DNA from 4 places in the Margalitia sp. FSL K6-0131 genome. Region 2 is predicted to be linked to each of the others. Evidence: riboswitches for the same ligand, from Rfam matches in the RefSeq annotation. Region 2 holds a riboswitch; each other region holds the start of a gene.
What was found. A riboswitch is a leader RNA that binds a small molecule or an ion and turns the genes downstream of it on or off. The one in region 2 is predicted to bind S-adenosylmethionine.

Region 1: another riboswitch for S-adenosylmethionine. It lies ahead of NSQ59_RS05420 (SDR family NAD(P)-dependent oxidoreductase); the one in region 2 lies ahead of NSQ59_RS08045 (methionine ABC transporter ATP-binding protein).
Region 3: another riboswitch for S-adenosylmethionine. It lies ahead of NSQ59_RS02365 (5-methyltetrahydropteroyltriglutamate--homocysteine S-methyltransferase); the one in region 2 lies ahead of NSQ59_RS08045 (methionine ABC transporter ATP-binding protein).
Region 4: another riboswitch for S-adenosylmethionine. It lies ahead of NSQ59_RS04235 (Fur-regulated basic protein FbpA); the one in region 2 lies ahead of NSQ59_RS08045 (methionine ABC transporter ATP-binding protein).

The regions. Positions count from the first base shown of each region.
Region 1 covers NZ_JBBOZS010000001.1:1,094,387-1,099,356, reverse strand. Annotated here, with positions in the region: gene NSQ59_RS05425 (Na+/H+ antiporter NhaC family protein) at 1-890, opposite strand, end outside; gene NSQ59_RS05420 (SDR family NAD(P)-dependent oxidoreductase) at 917-1,681, opposite strand; SAM riboswitch class I at 1,889-1,997, opposite strand; gene NSQ59_RS05415 (alpha/beta fold hydrolase) at 2,197-3,024, opposite strand; gene NSQ59_RS05410 (hypothetical protein) at 3,053-3,205, opposite strand; gene NSQ59_RS05405 (alcohol dehydrogenase catalytic domain-containing protein) at 3,465-4,487, shown strand; gene NSQ59_RS05400 (SDR family NAD(P)-dependent oxidoreductase) at 4,515-4,970, shown strand, end outside.
Region 2 covers NZ_JBBOZS010000001.1:1,677,321-1,682,290, forward strand. Annotated here, with positions in the region: gene NSQ59_RS08020 (glycosyltransferase family 2 protein) at 1-826, shown strand, start outside; gene NSQ59_RS08025 (arsenate reductase family protein) at 938-1,294, shown strand; gene gcvH (glycine cleavage system protein GcvH) at 1,460-1,843, shown strand; gene NSQ59_RS08035 (thioredoxin family protein) at 1,898-2,206, shown strand; gene NSQ59_RS08040 (hypothetical protein) at 2,404-2,763, shown strand; SAM riboswitch class I at 2,857-2,971, shown strand; gene NSQ59_RS08045 (methionine ABC transporter ATP-binding protein) at 3,059-4,078, shown strand; gene NSQ59_RS08050 (methionine ABC transporter permease) at 4,080-4,748, shown strand; gene NSQ59_RS08055 (MetQ/NlpA family ABC transporter substrate-binding protein) at 4,770-4,970, shown strand, end outside.
Region 3 covers NZ_JBBOZS010000001.1:460,249-465,218, reverse strand. Annotated here, with positions in the region: gene NSQ59_RS02380 (HTH domain-containing protein) at 305-691, opposite strand; gene NSQ59_RS02375 (hypothetical protein) at 746-874, opposite strand; gene NSQ59_RS02370 (GNAT family N-acetyltransferase) at 1,028-1,615, opposite strand; SAM riboswitch class I at 2,016-2,116, shown strand; gene NSQ59_RS02365 (5-methyltetrahydropteroyltriglutamate--homocysteine S-methyltransferase) at 2,200-3,327, shown strand; gene NSQ59_RS02360 (putative protein N(5)-glutamine methyltransferase) at 3,443-4,273, opposite strand; gene ltrA (group II intron reverse transcriptase/maturase) at 4,587-4,970, opposite strand, start outside.
Region 4 covers NZ_JBBOZS010000001.1:840,453-845,422, forward strand. Annotated here, with positions in the region: gene NSQ59_RS04225 (LysR family transcriptional regulator) at 1-857, opposite strand, end outside; gene NSQ59_RS04230 (3-hydroxyacyl-CoA dehydrogenase) at 997-1,896, shown strand; gene NSQ59_RS04235 (Fur-regulated basic protein FbpA) at 1,946-2,146, opposite strand; SAM riboswitch class I at 2,213-2,316, opposite strand; gene NSQ59_RS04240 (GNAT family N-acetyltransferase) at 2,580-3,113, shown strand; gene NSQ59_RS04245 (hypothetical protein) at 3,156-3,326, shown strand; gene NSQ59_RS04250 (DinB family protein) at 3,362-3,871, shown strand; gene NSQ59_RS04255 (phosphotransferase family protein) at 3,868-4,872, shown strand.

The sequences.
Region 1 (4,970 bases), 580 kb from region 2:
ATCATAATAGCTACAATGGCAAGATCCTCCATACTCATGACACCTTTGGCAACGGTTTGCAAAAAGCCGAGCAAATCATAAGATCCATAGGCCATACCAATTATGCCAGCAAATATCGTTCCTCCAAGTAATACGATTAAAACATTCACTCCTACAAGAGCTGCTATAAGGACAGCAACATAAGGAAGAACCTTAATGATTTCATAAGGATGTTCCCCACCTATATTTGCATGATTACCAAGTGTGATAATTCCAAGAATGATTGCAGTTAGAATGGCCCCAGGCAGCACAATAAAGAAATTGACTTTGAATTTGTCCTTCATTTGCGTGTTTTGAGTTCTTACTGCTGCAATCGTTGTATCTGAAATCATTGATAGGTTATCACCAAACATTGCTCCTCCAATAACAGTAGCCATCGCCAATGCCATCGAAATATCTGTTTGTCCTGCAATTCCTATCCCAATAGGAGCAAGTGCAACAACTGTGCCCATTGAGGTTCCCATCGAGGTGGAAATAAAGCAGGCGATAACAAATAGTCCCACCATTAATAAATTTGCGGGAAGAAAGGACAATCCAAGATTAACCGTTGATTCTACAGCACCCATTTCCTTAGCAACACCTGCAAAAGCTCCGGCCAAAATAAAGATTATTACCATTAAGATAATATTTGGGTGCCCAGCCCCTTTACAAAAGATATCAACCTTTTTCGATAACGTCTCTTTCCTATTCATTAAAAGTGCAATCGCACCTGCAACAATAATCGCGACACTTAATGGCATTTTTGAAAAGTCTTTTGAAAGTAGCCCTGTACCGATAAAAAGCAATACAAAGATTAGCAAGGGCAAAAGAGCAAGTGCACTTCCTTTATTTTCTTTTTGTATAGTAGGCATTTCTATTCCCTCCAGTTTATGGATCATTAGTGCATTGTCATACCACCTGTTACATTAATCCCTTGGCCTGTCATATAATCGGAGTATTTTGATGCTAGGAAAACAACGACATTGGCAATATCTTGAGGTGTTGCTGTTCTTCCTAATGGTACTTGTGAAATATCCTCATCTTTAATAGCTTCTGCATTTAATCCTCTCAACTTACCTCCTATAACTCTTTCATTTCTTTTCATATCTGTTTCAACGATTCCAGGACATACGGCGTTAACATTTATTTGATCTTTTGCTAATTCGATGGCCATAACCTTTGTAAAACCTAATACAGCATGTTTAGAAGCTACATAGCTCCCCATTAATCGATAGCCATTTTTACCTGCTTGCGAAGAAATATTAATAATTTTTCCTCCTTCACCTTGTTCTTTTAAGTAACGTGCGACGGCTTGACTGCATAAGTAAACTCCCTTTGCATTCACATCCATTACACGATCCCAATCACTCTCTTTAATATCGACGGCATAATCCAAGGAAGAAACTCCGGCATTATTGACTAAAATATCTACCCTTCCAAAAGTTTTGGTCACCGTTTGCACCATTTCTTCGACTTGTTCACTTTTTGCAACATTCGCCTGAAGATAGAGCAAATGATTAGTTGTTTGTTGTGGGTCAACGTTTATATCGATTGCTGCTACCTTTGCTCCACAGTCTAAAAGAGCATCGACAATTGCTTTACCGATTCCTTGTGCTCCGCCAGTTACAATGGCTACTTTCCCAGTTAGGTCCATACAATACATAATAATTCTCCTTTAAAAGCATTAAACATATTGGAATAATCGGATTAAAATGTGGTTAAATTTTGTTTTTTTACCTTCTTTTTATAGACGATATGCCTTATTTAATGAAGAAGGAATTAGTAAAAAGGAGCATCATTAATCCAAAAGTTAAAAAGAAAAGGCCGCTCATAAATAGAGAGGCCTTGGATTAACAAGTAGGTACGTCCTCTCTTATCTTTCAAAACTAATGTTTTGCAGGATTTAGCACCAATTCATGTTAAACATGAAAGGTTGCCGAGCTTCATAGGGCCAGTCCCTCCACTACTCTTTATAAGAGATACAATATGAAATTAAATTTACATCCTATTTGTATAGGATACACAATGGTTTCAGAAAAGTCAATTTTATTTTTATTGTGAAAATATTTTTTTTGGATTAATGGCATGCTCTTTTTTATTCAAATATTTATAGTTAGATAATTGTCGTTAGGTGACATGGCTGTGCTTTAGTAAATTATTTCACAATCTTATCGCATATCATAAATTATGATTAATAGACTCTTCCATTCGATCCAACCATTCATTTACTAAATGATTAAAAAGGTGTGGTTGTTCAATTTGCAAATTGTGACCAGCTCTATCCAATATAGCAAATGTACCTCGTGGATACTTGTTTAATAAACCAAGTGCATCTTTGTATCCAACTGAAGAGTCTTGTCTTCCTAAAAGGAATACACTAGGTTTATTAAAAACAGATTGATCAATCTCAAAAGTAAATCCATATTTATTCTTAACCTTATCTAAAAACTTTTCATCTCCAATTTTACAGCCACTTAAAATCTCTTGGTTGTATCTTAACCAAGTGTATTCATCAAGCACAACATTATTATTTCTAAAATCCTCTAATTCTTCCTTTGATAATTTTTCAATAAATCTTTCATCTGTTTTCAATATTTTATGTTTCTCAACTGTTCTTCCTTCTGAAAAAGGAATGATAACAGGACAAATAAATGCTGCACCTAGTACCTTTTCTTTTTGCTTTTGAATAACGCCCCTAGCTAAGTAACCACCATATGATTCTCCTGCGATTATGTACTCTTGATTAGGAATTATCGTTTGAATAAATTCTAAAACAGCATCCAACATTTCATCAGAACTACTTATGACATGATAATTTTTTGTTAAACCCATACCTGGCAGATCAATATAAATACGTCTCCATCCATCTCTCTTTGTAAATATAGGTTCCATACATCCAGTCATTAATCGATGGTCGGGTGTATAACCGTGTATCATAATAATTGGTTTCCCTTCCCCAAATTCTTCATAGTGTATTTCTGCTTGACGAACTTTGCAATATGCCATATCCTATCCCTCTTTTTTAATAAAATTCTTAACTAAAATTATATAATAGAATACTGCCAACCCCTTCTTGAAGATTCCCAATCTTAATTTGAACATCCAACTCCCTTTCTTTTTCGCTACACTCTTCTACTAAATTCACCATTGCTTCATAAGGAGCGATGAACAGCACTTTTACTTTCATTATCTTTTCCACCCATATCTTATAAATTCTAATTCAGTCATAGCATACATCCTAATGGAATGCAATTATGAGAAATGATGTCGGGTTGCTCATCCTAGATTAATTATTTTTAAAACAACCTTCCTATTATACGAATTAGTAATGAATTATCCCTTTATGCAGCAAGCGAGCTTTTCCCTATATCCAATATATAAATTGGTATTGGACATTCCTTTGAGATAACATAATAATTTGAATTATATAAACAGGAGGTGATAGGATGCGTGCACTTGCAAAAGTTAATCCTGGCCCTGGTGCCACCATACAACATAGGGAAATTCCCATCCCTAAGGATAATGAAGTATTGCTTTCTATTAAAATAGCAGCGATTTGCGGTACTGACTTGCATATTTATGACTGGAACCCTTGGGCTGCTAATGCAAACATCCAGATTCCAGGAATTATGGGACATGAATGTGTTGGAGAAGTAGTGGATATTGGAAGAAAAGTTACCTCTTTATCGAAGGGAGACCGTGTAAGCGTCGAGACACACATCCCATGTGGTCATTGTCAGCTTTGTTTGAGTGGGAATCCCCATATTTGTGAGAACCTACAATTATTTGGCTTGCAAACAAACGGTTGTTTTGCAGAATATGCAACAGTTCCGGCGATTTGCGTCAGAAAAATCCCTTCCAGTATTCCGGATGAAATTGCCTCTGTATTAGAACCATTAGGAGTAGGGGTTCATGCTGCTCAGAAAGCGGATATTACAGGGAAACGAGTGGCTGTTCTCGGAGCCGGTCCTATTGGAATATTTTCAGCATGTTCTTGTATGGCACTTGGAGCGGAATCCGTTTCAATTAGCGACATCCAGCCAAATCGCTTGAAGATAGCTTCTGAATGCGCGGATGTTACAGCTTGGAATCCCCTTACATCAAAGAGTACCGATGTATTAACTGGCACTAATATTCCAGATGTCATCATAGAGACCACCGGGAATGAACGGGCACTTCAAGAAGCACTGCCTCATTTGCGAAAGGGTGGGCAGGTCGTACTAGCAGGTCTATTTCCTGGCAATGTTTCTCTTAATCTATCAAATGATCTTGTTTTTAAAGAGGCAACTCTTTATGGAATACATGGACGAAGAATGTGGAGCACTTGGGACTTGATGGAAGACTTAATTTCGAGTAAAAAGCTCAACATACAGCCTGCCTTAACTCACCACTTACCACTAGAGGACTATAAAGAAGCTTTTCAAATTTCCCATAGTGGCGAAGGGGTAAAAGTTCTCCTAACACCTTAAAAATAGTATATCGAGGAGGTTTTTCAATTGAATCGTAACAAAATTGCATTGATCACAGGAGCTGCACAAGGACTTGGTTTTGCCATTACAGATGTACTATCCTCATCCGGGTACAAGGTTATTTTGTTAGACCGAAATGAGGAGCAGCTCCAAGTGGCCACTAACAAACTTGTTAATGAAGGAAAAGATGCCCACGGGATAAACCTAGATTTGAGCTTCACAGAAGATATCAGTCGGATTGTAACAAAAATTCATGAAGACTTTGGAGATTTTCATGTACTAGTCAATAATGCGGGTGTTAATTTCGTTAAACCAGTTGAAACCGTGACGGAAAAAGATTGGGATTTTGTGATGAATATTAATTTGAAAGCAGCCTTCTTTATGATTCAATCAGTAGCTCCATATATCTCTAATGGAGGATCTATCATTAATATTTCCTCTATTGCTGCAAGTAGTCCTCGTCCACTATCGGTAGCTTATGCA
Region 2 (4,970 bases):
ATATGTCGAGACAGAGAACGTAATAACGCTCGATGCGGATACAATAATTCATAAATCTGCGGTAAGATATTTAATGGCTCGCATGATAAGTAGTCCTATTGATGTTGTGGCAGTTGCAGGCTCGGTTCTTGTCCGTAATAGCCGCCAAAATATTTGGACAAGAATACAAGAATGGGATTATTTTTTAGGCATTGCTTCCATCAAACGTTTGCAGGGCCTCTATCAGGGAACTTTAGTAGCTCAAGGGGCATTTAGCTTGTATAAAACAAAATACATTAAAGAAGTTGGTGGATGGCCGGATGCTATCGGAGAAGATATCGTATTAACTTGGAGACTATTGGAAGGTAAGAATAAAGTATTTTTCGAACCATTGGCGGTAGCCTTTACGGATGCACCAACATCAATCCTTCATTTTGTCCGTCAACGTTCACGCTGGGCAAGGGGAATGATTGAAGGGCTGCGAGAAATCAAACCATGGCAGCAGCCACAAATATATACGAAATATTTAACAGGAATCAACTTCATTATGCCTTTTTTAGACATAAGCTACACCCTATTCTGGATACCTGGTTTAGTTTTAGCATTTTTTGGTCATTTTTGGATAGTGGGGCCAATGACCTTTTTTGTTTTACCACTAACGCTTATAAGCTTTGGAATTCTTTACTTATATCAGAAGAGATTTGTTTTTAGACCGTTAAATCTTCGAATTCGAAAAAACTTTATCGGTTTTATTCTCTTTATTTTGGCCTATCAAATGATCATGTCTCCTGTTTCAACCTATGGTTATATACAAGAATTTTTTCAGCTAAAACGCAAATGGGAATAGGATAAAAATCAATAAATTTGCTATTAGCATAGAAGGTAAAATAAAATTTGTGTCGAAATAGTATTATTGCAGCATGATTGTACTATCCATGAGAAAGGAAGTGAAACGCAGATGGCATTGACGTTTTATTGGTATCCTAAATGCGGTACTTGCCGAAAAGCAAAAAAATGGTTAGAGAGTCATAAGCATGAATTGATAGAAATTCATATTGTGGACTCGCCGCCATCTAAAGAGGAATTAAAAAAGCTCTACCATTTAAGTGGATTAGATTTAAAAAAGTTCTTTAATACGAGTGGACAAAAATATCGGGAACTCGGATTAAAAGATAAAATAAAAAGTGCATCAGAAGATGAATTACTTGATATACTTGCTTCTGATGGAATGTTAATGAAGCGGCCACTAGTTACAGATGGGAAAGATGTAACAGTTGGATTCAAGGAAGAAGAATTTGCACAAAAATGGGGATAAGAATGTAGTAAATTCTTGATTTACATACAACTTTTATGTAAATATTAACTTGTTATGTATTAATATCATAAGTCGAATTTCGACTTTAAACGCAAGTTGGGTGAGTACATATTATTATGGGAATTTCACCTGTATTTTTGAACATATTGATGGAGGGATTTTTCAATGAGTTTACCAAGTGAATTACGTTATTCAGAAGAACATGAGTGGGTAAAAGATGAAGGCGGTAATGTTCGCATCGGAATTACAGATTTTGCGCAGTCTGAGCTAGGCGACATCGTTTTCGTGGAGCTTCCTGAGGTAGGAACAGAAGTGCAAGCTGACGAACCATTCGGGAGTGTGGAATCTGTTAAAACAGTATCCGAGCTTTATGCACCAATAAGCGGAAAAGTTGTGGCTGTTAACGAAGATTTAAATGACAGCCCTGAATTTGTAAATGAATCACCATATGAAAAAGCGTGGATGATCGTAGTGGAACCATCTAATAAAGAGGAAATAAGCGAATTATTGACTGCAGAACAATATCAAGAAATGATTAACGAAGATTAATCAAAAACACCTTGGTTCTTCCAAGGTGTTTTTCCATAGATAGGATGATAGAACGTGAACGATTTAACATATGAAGAAATCAGCGAAATGATGGTAATGCAAGATAAAAGTTATACCCTCTATTTATATACTCCTTTATGTGGTACATGCCAGGTTGCGGGTAAGATTCTCAGAATAACAGAAGAACTTTTACCTTCCTTACAAATGTATAAAACAGATTTAAATTACTCTCCACAACTTGCCGAAAAATTTCAAATAGAAAGTGTCCCTTGCCTACTCCTTTTTCAAAACGGAGTATTAAGGGAAAAAATTTATGCATTTCATTCTGTTCCATTCATATTCGAAAAATTAAAAACACTTTAGAACGAATATTACAAATAGGTAGTAATATATCCAAAATATCACATATTTCTTGGGAAATAAGTAGGATAACAGTCGTGATTTGATGATTGTTGTCCTTTTTTGTTTTTAAACGCGAAAATTGCAGATAAATTTTAGGAGGAGATAAGGAGATGTTTAAAGTATTTTACAGTTAAATAACGATTGAATGGGATGATTATATGGAAAGCTGCTTAACAAAATTAAAATATCATTTTTTTGCCCGGAATCACATACAGGCCTTGTTGCCAAATGAACCTCTTACTTTTTGTATATGTATAGAAAAGGAAACTTGGGTCGTTTGGTTTTCTAAAAATGAATTTTCCTTTGAAAAAACGAATCAAGTAGATGAAATAGATACGAAAATGATAATGGGAAAACCAATTGCAATGGATCTATTAAGCGGGAATATTCGATTATCACAATTAAGAAAATATAATCATGTTGTTTACGAGGGTTCATTCCGGCATTTTCTATTGTTAGAATCCGTTTTTTGGTTATGTCGAGATTATGACGAACAAGCGGAAGCGGTTTCTTTTTAGAAATGTATAATTTTCCTTTGACATGTTAATTCTTTGCGTGTTACAATCACTTTCGTAATTATATGAACTTAATTTCAATTGAATAAATGTGTGCTCTTATCAAGAGAGGTGGAGGGATGTGCCCTATGAAACCCGGCAACCATCAGTTCATAACTGAAATGGTGCCAATTCACACAAAACAATCTTGTATTGTTTTGGAAGATGAGAGAAAGGACATCATATTTGCGTGCCTTTCTGCTCATTGCAGAGAGGCATTTTTATTTGGAACATTTCGGGAAAAGAAGGTGGAAATAATTTGATTACGATTCAACAAGTGAGAAAACAATTTAAAACGAAAAATAAAGTGGTCACTGCGGTTGATAATATTGATTTGCAAATCAAGGAAGGGGAAATCTTTGGAGTAATCGGATATTCTGGTGCCGGAAAGAGTACACTTATTCGTATGTTAAATGGATTGGAGCTTCCTACCTCGGGTGTTGTTCGAGTAGCAGGGCAGGAGATTTCCAAAATAAAAGGCAAAGCATTGAGAAAAGCTAGACAAGATATTGCCATGATTTTTCAGCATTTTAATCTATTATGGTCTCGAACCGTGCGTGAAAATATTGCCTTCCCATTAGAAATTGCCCGTGTACCAAAAAAAGTACGTATGAAGAGAGTTGATGAGCTTATTAAGCTTGTCGGGCTTGAGGGTAGAGAAAATGCATATCCATCCCAATTAAGTGGAGGACAAAAGCAAAGAGTAGGGATAGCTCGTGCATTAGCTAATAATCCGAAGGTTCTTCTTTGTGATGAGGCTACTTCAGCGCTTGATCCACAAACTACAGATTCGATTTTAGATTTATTAGTAGACATCAATAAACAATTGGGATTAACCATTGTTTTAATTACACATGAAATGCACGTCATTCGCAAAATATGCCATCGGGTCGCAGTGATGGAAAATGGGAAGATAGTAGAAACAGGACCAGTTCTGGAGGTCTTTAAAAACCCGCAGCAGCAAATTACAAAACGATTTGTTCAGCAAGTATCCGAACAGGAAGATACAAAAGAAGTAGTTTCCCATTTACTGCAAAAGTATCCGGATGGACTCGTAATAAAATTAACCTTTATTGGTGGTTCAACAGAGCAGCCGATTATAACAAATTTAATTAGGGAGTTTCCATTATCCATTAATATCTTGCAAGGGAATATTTCACAAACGCAGAATGGCTCCTATGGAACCTTATTTTTACAAATTGTTGGTCACGAAAAAGAAATGGAGCAAGCAATCCATTATTTGAAAGAACAGCAAGTTGGCGTGGAGGTGATGAAGTAAAATGATGGAGAAATTTTTTCCGGATGTTGAATGGCTATCAATGAAAGAGGCTGTATGGGAAACATTATATATGTCTTTTTGGTCTGTTCTCGCCACTTTCATTTTAGGTATTATTTTAGGACTTTTACTATTTCTTACTGCTAAAGGTCAAGCATGGGAAAATCGATTTATCCATTCGATTATTTCCGCTGTCGTTAATATATTTCGGTCCATACCGTTTATTATCTTAATCGTCCTACTAATCCCTTTTACGAAATTACTTGTAGGAACAATTATTGGAGAAACAGCAGCTTTACCGGCCTTAATTATTGGGGCTGCTCCATTCTATGCTAGGCTTGTGGAAATTGGTCTTCGTGAAATAGACAAAGGTGTCATTGAAGCAGCAAAATCAATGGGTGCCTCAACAGGTACAATTATTTTTAAAGTATTATTACCAGAATCAATGCCCGCTATTGTTTCAGGTATAACGGTCACTGCTATTGCTATTGTCGGTTACACAGCGATGGCCGGAGCAATTGGCGCCGGTGGTTTAGGAAATGTTGCATATATGGACGGTTTTGAAAGAGGCCGAAATGATGTAACTGTATTTGCTACTATTCTAGTTTTAATTATCGTGTTTATCATCCAATTTCTTGGAGATTTTATAACAAAAAAAATAGATAAACGTTAAAAACATCAGGAGGGTTAAGAAATGAAAAAATGGTTAGGTATTTTCATAGCTTCTTTATTAATTGTTTCACTGGCTGCTTGCGGAACGAAAAATTCATCTAGTAATAGCGATACAAAATTAGTTGTGGGTGCATCTAATACACCACATGCTGTCATTTTAGAAAAAGCCAAGCCGATTTTGAAGAAAAAAGGAATTGATTTACAAATTGTAAAGTATTCAGAT
Region 3 (4,970 bases), 1.2 Mb from region 2:
TTGTTATTATTTTCACGCATGGTTACCCTTTTCTTGGATATTTAGTCCGTTTTAACTTTTTTATTTTCCACACCTATTTTTGGATACGTCAGATAAATTGTGCTTTCAGTTAATATTATTTTTATCGATTTCCTCATTAATGGTGGATTCCCAAAATATCTTTTCCTTCCCAGTTGCATAACTGCTAATTATTTCTCTTAAAGGGTATGGCTGAAGGTTCCTTTCCTCTAGCTCATCGATATTGGCACAATAAGAAAATGATAACAATAATAAAGAATAAATTTTCTATACCAGGTAATGTAATTTAATCGGAAATAGTCTCAATTTTATATTTTTCCTTCAAAACAAAATGCAAATACATTATTCTAACAGCTAATATAAACTTTTTCTCTATTTTCAAAGATGCTGGGCTATGTAAAAATTCCTCAAACTCAAATGTATCTATACCGCAATAAACAGCCAACGTTTCATAGCTAATACCAATATTTCTATGCAGCCCCTCGATAATAGAGATTATTCTTACAGTATCATCTATATTATCTACATGTGTTAAAAAGCTGCTGATTTCTATTGGATGATTGGAATAGGTTGTTGTTTCATTCGAATATAAAATCTTATTGATTAAGCCATCAGACATTTTGTATACATTTTTCAACTTCGAAATATTATCTTCTAAATTAATGCTTTTCATAAAAAACACCCTTAATACTCTATTTTTTGCTAACCTATTAGAATAATGCTTTGTTTATAATTTTCTAAATAACAGATAAGTAACCACAGGAAGCAGTACAACCATCATTTCATCATTATTGATAAGCAATTTAATTAAACCAATTCCCCAAATGATAATTAGAAAAGTTATGAGCCAAACCATTCGAACCCCTTTTATTCTCATTTCGTACCATTTCCTTTTGAGACTCAGGTATTATCGACTATATTATTCTTCAACATAGGAGTTTGTTTTCCTCCCTATTAACTATTACATTCCTTACACAAAACAAAATTATAGGTTGCCTAAGCAACCTACTTACTCCAACATTTTTTCATAACAAACACATTCATGTGCCCTATTAAACTTTTTCTTTACTAATTCAACATCTTCACCAACATAATGAGCAAAAGCCTGAACGGGGAATAAGTTAGGCATTTCACTTTTAATCGTTCCTTTCAACTCATTTCCGCCATCAATGTACACATGTAAGTAGGATTCTACCTTTGTGAATCCATTTTTCACATACCACTTATTTACCCATTCATCGTCTCTCGTCCAAGCTTCTAATCGATTTAATCCCTTGTTTTTAGCAATTCTTTCTGCTTCGTTTAAAAGCTTTGTACCGATCCCTTCTCTCCTAAAGTCAGGATGGACGGCAATATGCCATATCATTCCGCCAAGTCCAGTGCCTCTTGAACACACTGTCCTCTCCTTTATTTCGTATTCAATATCTATTAATCCGACTATTTGACCTTCCTCTTCAGCGACTAATTCCATTGCTGGGTTTTCATAGATTTCCTTTTCCTTTAATACATTGTCAAAATACGCAGTATCCAAAAAGGACAATACCCTGCATCTTACCCATCCCTGTTCATCTTCTATTTGATACGGTCTAATCTTCATAACTAAACTCCTTTTTTAAATGTTAGTCAAATAAATAAAGACCTCCGTTTTTTACGAAGGCCTTCTAAATGAAATAATCTGCAATTTTATCATTCTTAATTTAAACTTGAGGGGCTTGAACCAACGTAAAATTCAATTTGTATACAATTTGATTTAATCATAAAAATCCCCTCCCTTTAAAAATAATTACCAACATTATAAATTATACAAAAATTATAAACGGATGTAAATATTAGGGAAGAAGTATGCAGCAGTATTAAACTCAAAAAGCATTAATAAGGATCATTGAAGTTAATAACGAATACCACAACCATTATCATCCCCTTGCTCCCTGCAGATTTTCATTGACAGAATAACAGAACAGGTGTAACTTAACTTATAGTTAAATATTTTTAGAATTTTCTTATCTAGAGAGGCGGAGGGACTGGCCCTGCGAAGCCTCGGCAACAGACTTTTAGGAGTACTGTGCCAATTCCAGTAGCGAATGCTTGAAGATAAGAAGAGATCGGATATGGAAATTGCCCCTCTTCTTATTTGTGAGAAGAGGTTTTTATATTTTTTAAAGGAAAGAGGGAAAGATTTTTATGACTAAAACACTAGTTAAAGCACCATTTAGAGCCGATCACGTAGGCAGTTTTCTTCGAACAGAACCTATTAAAGAAGCAAGAAAGGCTTTTGCAAATGGGGAAATCGATACAGATGCCCTAAAGGCTGTTGAGGATGCAGAAATTGAGAAACTTGTCCAAAAGGAAATCAAGGTTGGTCTTAAATCCATCACAGATGGGGAGTTTAGACGCTCTTATTGGCATTTAGACTTTTTGGCAGGCTTAGAAGGCGTAGAATTGTTTGAAGCGGAATATATTAATAACTTCAAAGGTGACAAACCAAAAAGTAATGCCATTAAAGTAGTTGGTAAAGTAGATTTTAATGGCCATTATATGTTAGAACACTTTAAGTTTTTAAAACAAGCAGTAGAAAAATACGGTGATGGAAGCCAGGTTGCGAAGTTTTCGATCCCTAGTCCTAACATGTTATTTACTAGAATTCAAGGTGATGAATATTATCATGACAATCAAGAGCAGTTCTATTGTGATACGGTAGCGGCTTATCAAAAAGCAATTCAAGGATTCTATGATGCTGGCTGTCGTTATCTCCAATTAGACGATACTTCCTGGATTGATTTTGTTTCAGAAGATCGTATCAAAGCAGTTGTTGAAAAACACGGTAAGGATGTACAAGAAATCATTGATACTAGAGTTCGTTGTTTGAATGATGCTATTTCTAAGAGACCTGATGATATGTTAATTACCATGCATATTTGCAGAGGAAACTTCCGATCTACTTATATTACAAGTGGTGGATATGATACGATATCGGATGCCATATTCGCGAACTTACAGGTAGATGGACTCTTTCTTGAATACGACGATAATCGTTCAGGTGATTTCGAACCCTTAAAAAGCTTCAAACGTACTGATTTAACCGTTGTATTAGGACTCATTACATCTAAATTCCCAGAACTAGAAGACCCAGACAGAATAAGAGAAAGAATAAATGAGGCAAATAAAAATATTCCTTTAGAAAATCTAGCAATAAGTCCTCAGTGCGGATTTGCCAGTACGGAAGAGGGGAACAAGTTAACGGAAGAGGATCAATGGAAGAAGATTAAACATGTAATTGAAATTGCCGAAAGTGTTTGGGGTACTATTTAAGTATATGATTGATAAAACACCTCCTTCTTTTTTTATAGAATGAGATGTTCTAATTTCCTGATTGTATTAATCCCACCGTATATAAATAGACCGTCCATTTGACGGTCTTATGTATTTATCTATATTTTTTTAGGTACAAATCACAATCTTGTTGCCAATCATTTAAAAAAGCATTATTAGTTCCAATAACGACAGTAGCATCTAGTTCTAAGTCTCTAACTACATTTGTTGTTAATCCGGCATTAGTAAAGATTTCGAACGTTTGAGGTGCTTGGATTTCACTCGTCTCTATCAATAGCTGACCTCCAGCAGCGAGCCAATATGGAGCTTCTTCAGCTACCATCCTTTGAATATTTAGGCCGTCATCTCCTCCGTCTAAGGCTAGCTTTGGTTCATAAAGACGTGCCTCCATGGGAAGCATATCGATTGCTTTAGTGGGAACGTACGGAACGTTGGCAACTAATAAATTTATATGACCTTTAATCGATTGTGGTAAAGCATTATACAAGTCACCTTCAAAAATATAGTCCCGGAAATCCGTTACGTTTCGTCTTGTACATCGAATAGCGACCGGATCGATGTCAGCACAGTACAAGGAAATACCCCCGAGTGTTGCCGCCAGAGCAGCACCTACAGCACCTGAGCCACAACAGAGGTCAACGACTATATCTCCAGAACAAGACAGGTCTGCTGCCTGACGAACAAGAAATTCCGTACGTTTCCGAGGTACGAAAACTCCCTGTTCCACTTCTATCCGCAGACCACAAAACTCTGCCCATCCAATGACGTATTCAAGCGGCAGACCATCTGCTCGCATTTTCACCTTTTGGTTGAGGTCGTCTAAAGAATGTGCCTCTGAAATAAGTATTTGAGCTTCCTCTTCTGCAAATACACAGCCAGCACTTCGAAGCCTGTTAACAATAGATTTTTCCGTTTTGTCGTCCAATTGGATACTTAATTTTACTTTTATTCGCTATCACCCTTTTAATTTTGGTTTATTTATTATTCGATAATAAAAGAAAATATCCTTCTTTAACTGACTTGTTACCTTAACATCTTTTGTTGATGGAAGGCCATTGAATACACTCCCTTCTTGGCTGTTCACAATTATAAGACAATATAAAAAAATAATGTCAGTGTTTTGTATATAACTTCCTTGTAAACCAAAAACACCAATACCCAGCAATCGAGTAGGAGGGGGTGACTAACCCCCGACCTCTCACACCACCGTACGTACCGTTCGGTATACGGCGGTTCACTTAAGTATGACGCAAATGGTTGTATCTATCTAACAGACTTTTAAGCTTTTGATTTCTCCAAAACTTTAGATTTAGTGTTGTGTGTAAGATAGGACTATTCGAAATGCGCCAATATTTCTTACGAGAATTTCCCCATTCATGGGCCTTCTCTCTTGGAACGCCAAGGGATATGAGCCTTTTAATTTTTGTTTTGGGTAGTTTCCATTGTTTCCAAAGGCACATTCGGAGTCTTCTTCGAATATGTTCATCCAGTTGTTTAAAGGGAGTTGGCGTGTCTGCCAGCGCAAAATATCCGCACCAACCAACAAGGTATTCATTTAGTTTCTCAATACGCAATTCCAATGGAATGGGTTTTGACCTTGATGTTAGTTCTTTTATTCTACT
Region 4 (4,970 bases), 840 kb from region 2:
GCAATTTGGGAAGAAGGTTTGTTTTTGTGACGAACCCACCCATAAGGAACAATATTTTTATTCGGGGTTTTCAAATCGATGGTCATAATGTTTTGGTTATTCTTTCGATTTTTATGAAAGGAGAAGTCCAATCCTACGGTAACGGCTACGCCTTCTTCCACTGCATTTTCAATGGCAAACGTATTATTTGTTGCAAACAAAACATCAATTTCAGCAAATTTTGCAACATTTTCTTCCAGAAAGTTTTTAATAATATCATCCTCATATAGGACCAATGTTTCCTTTATTAGCATTTCTGGCGTGACGGATTTTTCACTGGATAAATGAGAATCCTTATTAACAGCAACAACCATTTTGCCTTCTAACACAGTTTCAAACACTAAATCACTGTTTTTCGGGATGTAATCTTCATCAAGCACCATCAAGCCAATATCCATTTTATTGGATAAGATATTTTCGATGATTTCCTTAGGTCCTTTCTCAAAAATTTCGATCTTAACGTTTGGAAAATCTTTTTTAAAACGGGCTACAGTTTCTACAAGTAAGTGGGTGGGACCAGGAATCGTAGCGATTCTTAATTCACCTGACAGTGTATGGTTGAAGCTATTCGCTTCTTCTTTTAGCTCATTCACTTTCATTAATATTTCCGCTGCTTTTTCAATAATCACCTTTCCTTCAGGTGTTGGTGCAGCACTTTGCCCCCGTGACCTTGAAAATAGCGTTACCCCCAATTCACTTTCTAACAATGAAATGGATTGGCTGATTGCCGACAAAGTAATATGCGATTTTTGGGCCGCCATCGTTAAGGACCCGGATTTGGAAATTTCGACGATATATTGTAATTGTTCAAGATTCATCTTTTGCTCCTATATTAAGTATTACTTAATTATTAATTAGTATATCTAATTTTTATTTAATTTAAAACGTTGTTATAATTAGGGGGTAATAAAAGATATTAATAAGGAAGCTTCTTTTAAGAAAAGAGGAGAAAATACGATGAATTACAAAAATATCACCGTTGCAGGAAGCGGCGTTTTAGGAAGTCAAATTGCTTACCAAATTGCTTTCAAAGGCTTTAATGTAAATGTATATGACATTAATGATGAAGTATTAGGCAAAGCAAAAGATAGAATCTCGGATTTGAAACAACGTTATCAAGAAGATTTAAAAGCAACAGAGGAAGAAGTAAATTCCGCTTTTAATCGAATTTCCTTTTACAGTGATTTAGCAAAAGCAACTGCTGAGGCGGATCTAGTGATTGAAGCAATCCCTGAAGTGGTTCAAATAAAAACAGATTTTTATAAAGAACTAGGAAAAGTAGCTCCGGAAAAAACGATTTTTGCGAGCAACTCATCGACATTATTGCCAAGCCAATTTGCAGAGGCGACAGGCCGTCCGCAAAAATTCTTAAATTTGCACTTCGCGAATGAAATTTGGAAAAACAATACTGCGGAAATCATGAAGCATCCTGGAACGGACGCGAAAGTATTTGAGGATGTAATTGATTTTGCCAAAGCCATCGGAATGGTTGCATTACCATTGCAAAAAGAGCAGCCAGGGTATATTTTAAATTCATTATTAGTTCCGCTTTTAGATGCAGCGCAAATGTTGTTATTAAATGAAATTGCCGATCCGGAAACCATTGATAAAACATGGATGGTAGCAACAGGAGCACCAATGGGTCCATTTGCGATTTTAGATGTGGTTGGAATCACAACCGCTTATAATATTACACTCGCCAAAGCGGAAGCAACAGGTAACCCTGACTATAAAAAACTTGCTGATTTATTGAAATCCGAGTATATCGATAAAGGAAAGCTTGGAAGAGGAACAGGGGAAGGATTCTACAAGTATCCTAATCCAACTTTCATGAACCCGGATTTTATACAAGCTTAATATAAAAGCAGATATCCCTTTCTAGAAAGGGATATTTGCATTTTCCAATTTAAAAATTTCTCCACCGGATGGAATCGATACCGCTGTGAGGGTGGTTTTTTGATTGAATTTTAAAATATTCATATTCCAAATCCGATAAGGTTAACTCAAATAAATGCTTGCCGTCTTTTTTATATTGATCAAGTTCAATTAACTTACTAATTAATTCGTTCCTTCTAGTTTCAACAGCTTCCCTTAGTAATTTACCCATAAAAAAATCCACTCCTTTTTAATGAATAAAGATAAGAAGAGGATTACTCGAATACTTATGAACCTCAACTTATCTTCCAAGCATATGCTTGCAGGAATTAGCACAGGATTCCATTGGAATCTGCTGCTGAGGTTTCATCGGGCCAGTCCCTCCACCTCTCTGGATAAGTTTCCATGACATGTTAATTTTATTATTGATAATAGAATAAATCCTATAATTCCTATTTGTCAACTTATATTTATTTCTATTTCCATTTTTTATGCCAACAATTTAGTGGCAACCGAAAACGGACACCGGAACAGGCGCAATCCATAAAATTAGAATAATTTATGAAATGCTACATATCTTTTTTTAGATTATGGAAAGTTTTCATACAGCAGGAATTTTATAGCAAATGTCGAAGATTAATAAAAAATCATTTGGAGGAAGAGGAATGCCTGTATTCAAAAATAATGTGAAATGCATTATTAGGACTGCAGCTTTAAAGGATGCTAAGCAAATTTTGGATTTAGAGTATTCTATCATTTGTGAGAGGGAATTTTTCATTTCAGTACCTGAAGAAATTGAGAAACCATCCATACAGGAACAAAAAGAATGGATTCATAAGATAATCGAAAATGAAAAAGAGACAATGCTTGTGGCTGAAATAGATGGCGGGGTTGTCGGCTGGATAGTATTTCAATCTGATAATCGTAAAAGATTATCACACACTGGTTCTTTAAGCATGCTGGTTAAGAAAGAATACAGAGGGATGGGAATTGGAAAAATGCTCTTGAAAGCATTATTAGACTGGGCAGAGAAAAATCTTTTTATCGAAAAGGTAAGCTTAGGAGTATTGTCAACCAACCTTAGAGCAATATCCTTATACAAGAGTATCGGGTTCTTGGAAGAGGGACGTAAAATAAAAGAATTCAAGATGAGTGAAAATGAGTATGTTGATGATATCCTAATGTATAAATTTGTATAAACTAATGTTAAGCTGTAGGACACATAAAAGGGGGGTTTTTCTATGACCTTCAAAAAAGCATTTAATATTGGTTATTTTATCTTTCTGCTCACTATGATGATTGTATACTTTTTCATTCCTGCCGAGCGAAAATTTCCAGTCATTCTTATGCTGACGGTGGTCTTTGGATTATATCAATTTATCTTTTTGTTTTATAAAAAAAGAGTTTCTTAATCAACGAGGGGCTGGCCTAAAAGGGAGAGGGTTTAATGAGTGATCATGAAGTGCTGGAAACGTTCAAAAAAGATTTGCAAAACTATTCATTAGAGCAGTTACAATATATTTCGGCTGAAGGTGTTTGGTCTATTGGGCAAATGTATGACCATTTGATTGTTGTTGCCAATGAGTACCTAGATTATATGGAAGCCTGTGCATTAGCAAAGGAAGAGCAAACGCTTGGAAAAACGGAGTTCGGGGAGAATTTATATAAATTAGGCGGCTTTCCCCCTATTAAAATCAAATTACCAACTGAATTAAATTCCCCGCCAAACAATTCGGCAAGCAGAGAAGAACTTACGAACAGACTGGATCAGGTAATCGAAAGAATGAGAGAATGGGAAATGAAAGTGGATGGTATCAATCCAAATTACAAAGTGAAACATGGGGGATTTGGCTGGCTAAATGCGAGGGAGTGGTACGATTTAGTCGGCATGCATTCCCGCCATCACCTGCGTCAGAAGGATGAATTAGAACAAAAGCTAAAGAAGGTTGTTAAATGACAACGGAAATCATTTTTGCTTCCAATAAATTAGGCCATATCCATAACGAGCAATTGCAGCTTATGCTGGATAAATTTCATTTAGGACAGCTGGTTTCCTCTACGAAAACGGCAAATGGGGCAATGGGACAGACGATGCTTATCACATCAACGGAAGGGAAATTTGTGTTGAAGGGAAACCCTTTGTATCCTGGACAATTGGTGGAGGAAAAATTTTTTATTGAAAATCTCCATAAAAGAACAAAAGTAAAGGTTCCCATTCCATATAGGATAGACGATTCGGAAGAAATATTCGGTTGGAGCTATTCGCTTATGCCATGCCTCCAAGGGGAGCATATGAATTCCGGTCACTTTCAAGCTTTATTGAATGCAGAGGACAAGCATCGACTTGCTGAAGCAATTGCAGAAACTTTAAGGGAGTTCCATCGTTGGAAAGTGAAGCAATTCGGTGAGCTTGATACCGGGCATTTTGGGATAGTTCCATTTAAAGAAGGCTATGTAAAATGGCTGTATAACAGAATTATGTTTTGGTTAGAAGATGCGAAGAAATACTCCGTGATTACAACGGATGATATAAAATGGACAGAAACATTGTTGGAGGGCTCTAGACAAAGCTTCGAAACATTTACTTCCCCAACATTCGTGATGGGTGATTTTAAGCCCGGTAACTTTTTGATTAACAACGGTTTGAATGGCTGGGAAATCAGTGGGGTATTCGACTTCACTAATGCTTATTTCGGAGATCCTGTTTCGGATTTAATAAAGATGATGATTTATTATATGGATAACGGGGAACAGGAGATAGCGAAACATCTTTTAAATGTTTATTTGGATGATATAAAAAATAAAGAGGCAGTAAAAAATCGCCTGAAAATACATATGCTTCAGCAGCGCGTTTTAGATTGGGGATGCGCAAAAGCAATCAATATGGTAACTTGGGACCCCAATCTTCCGTTTTCCCAGTGGGTGGAGACTTATACGAATTTTTTGGATAAAGAATAACCTTCCCAAAAATATTAGTAACGGGTTTACTTTAGAGGTGTAAACATTATAAAACACATAGCAAAACGCACTTGAATTCACACTATCATTCACAGTGC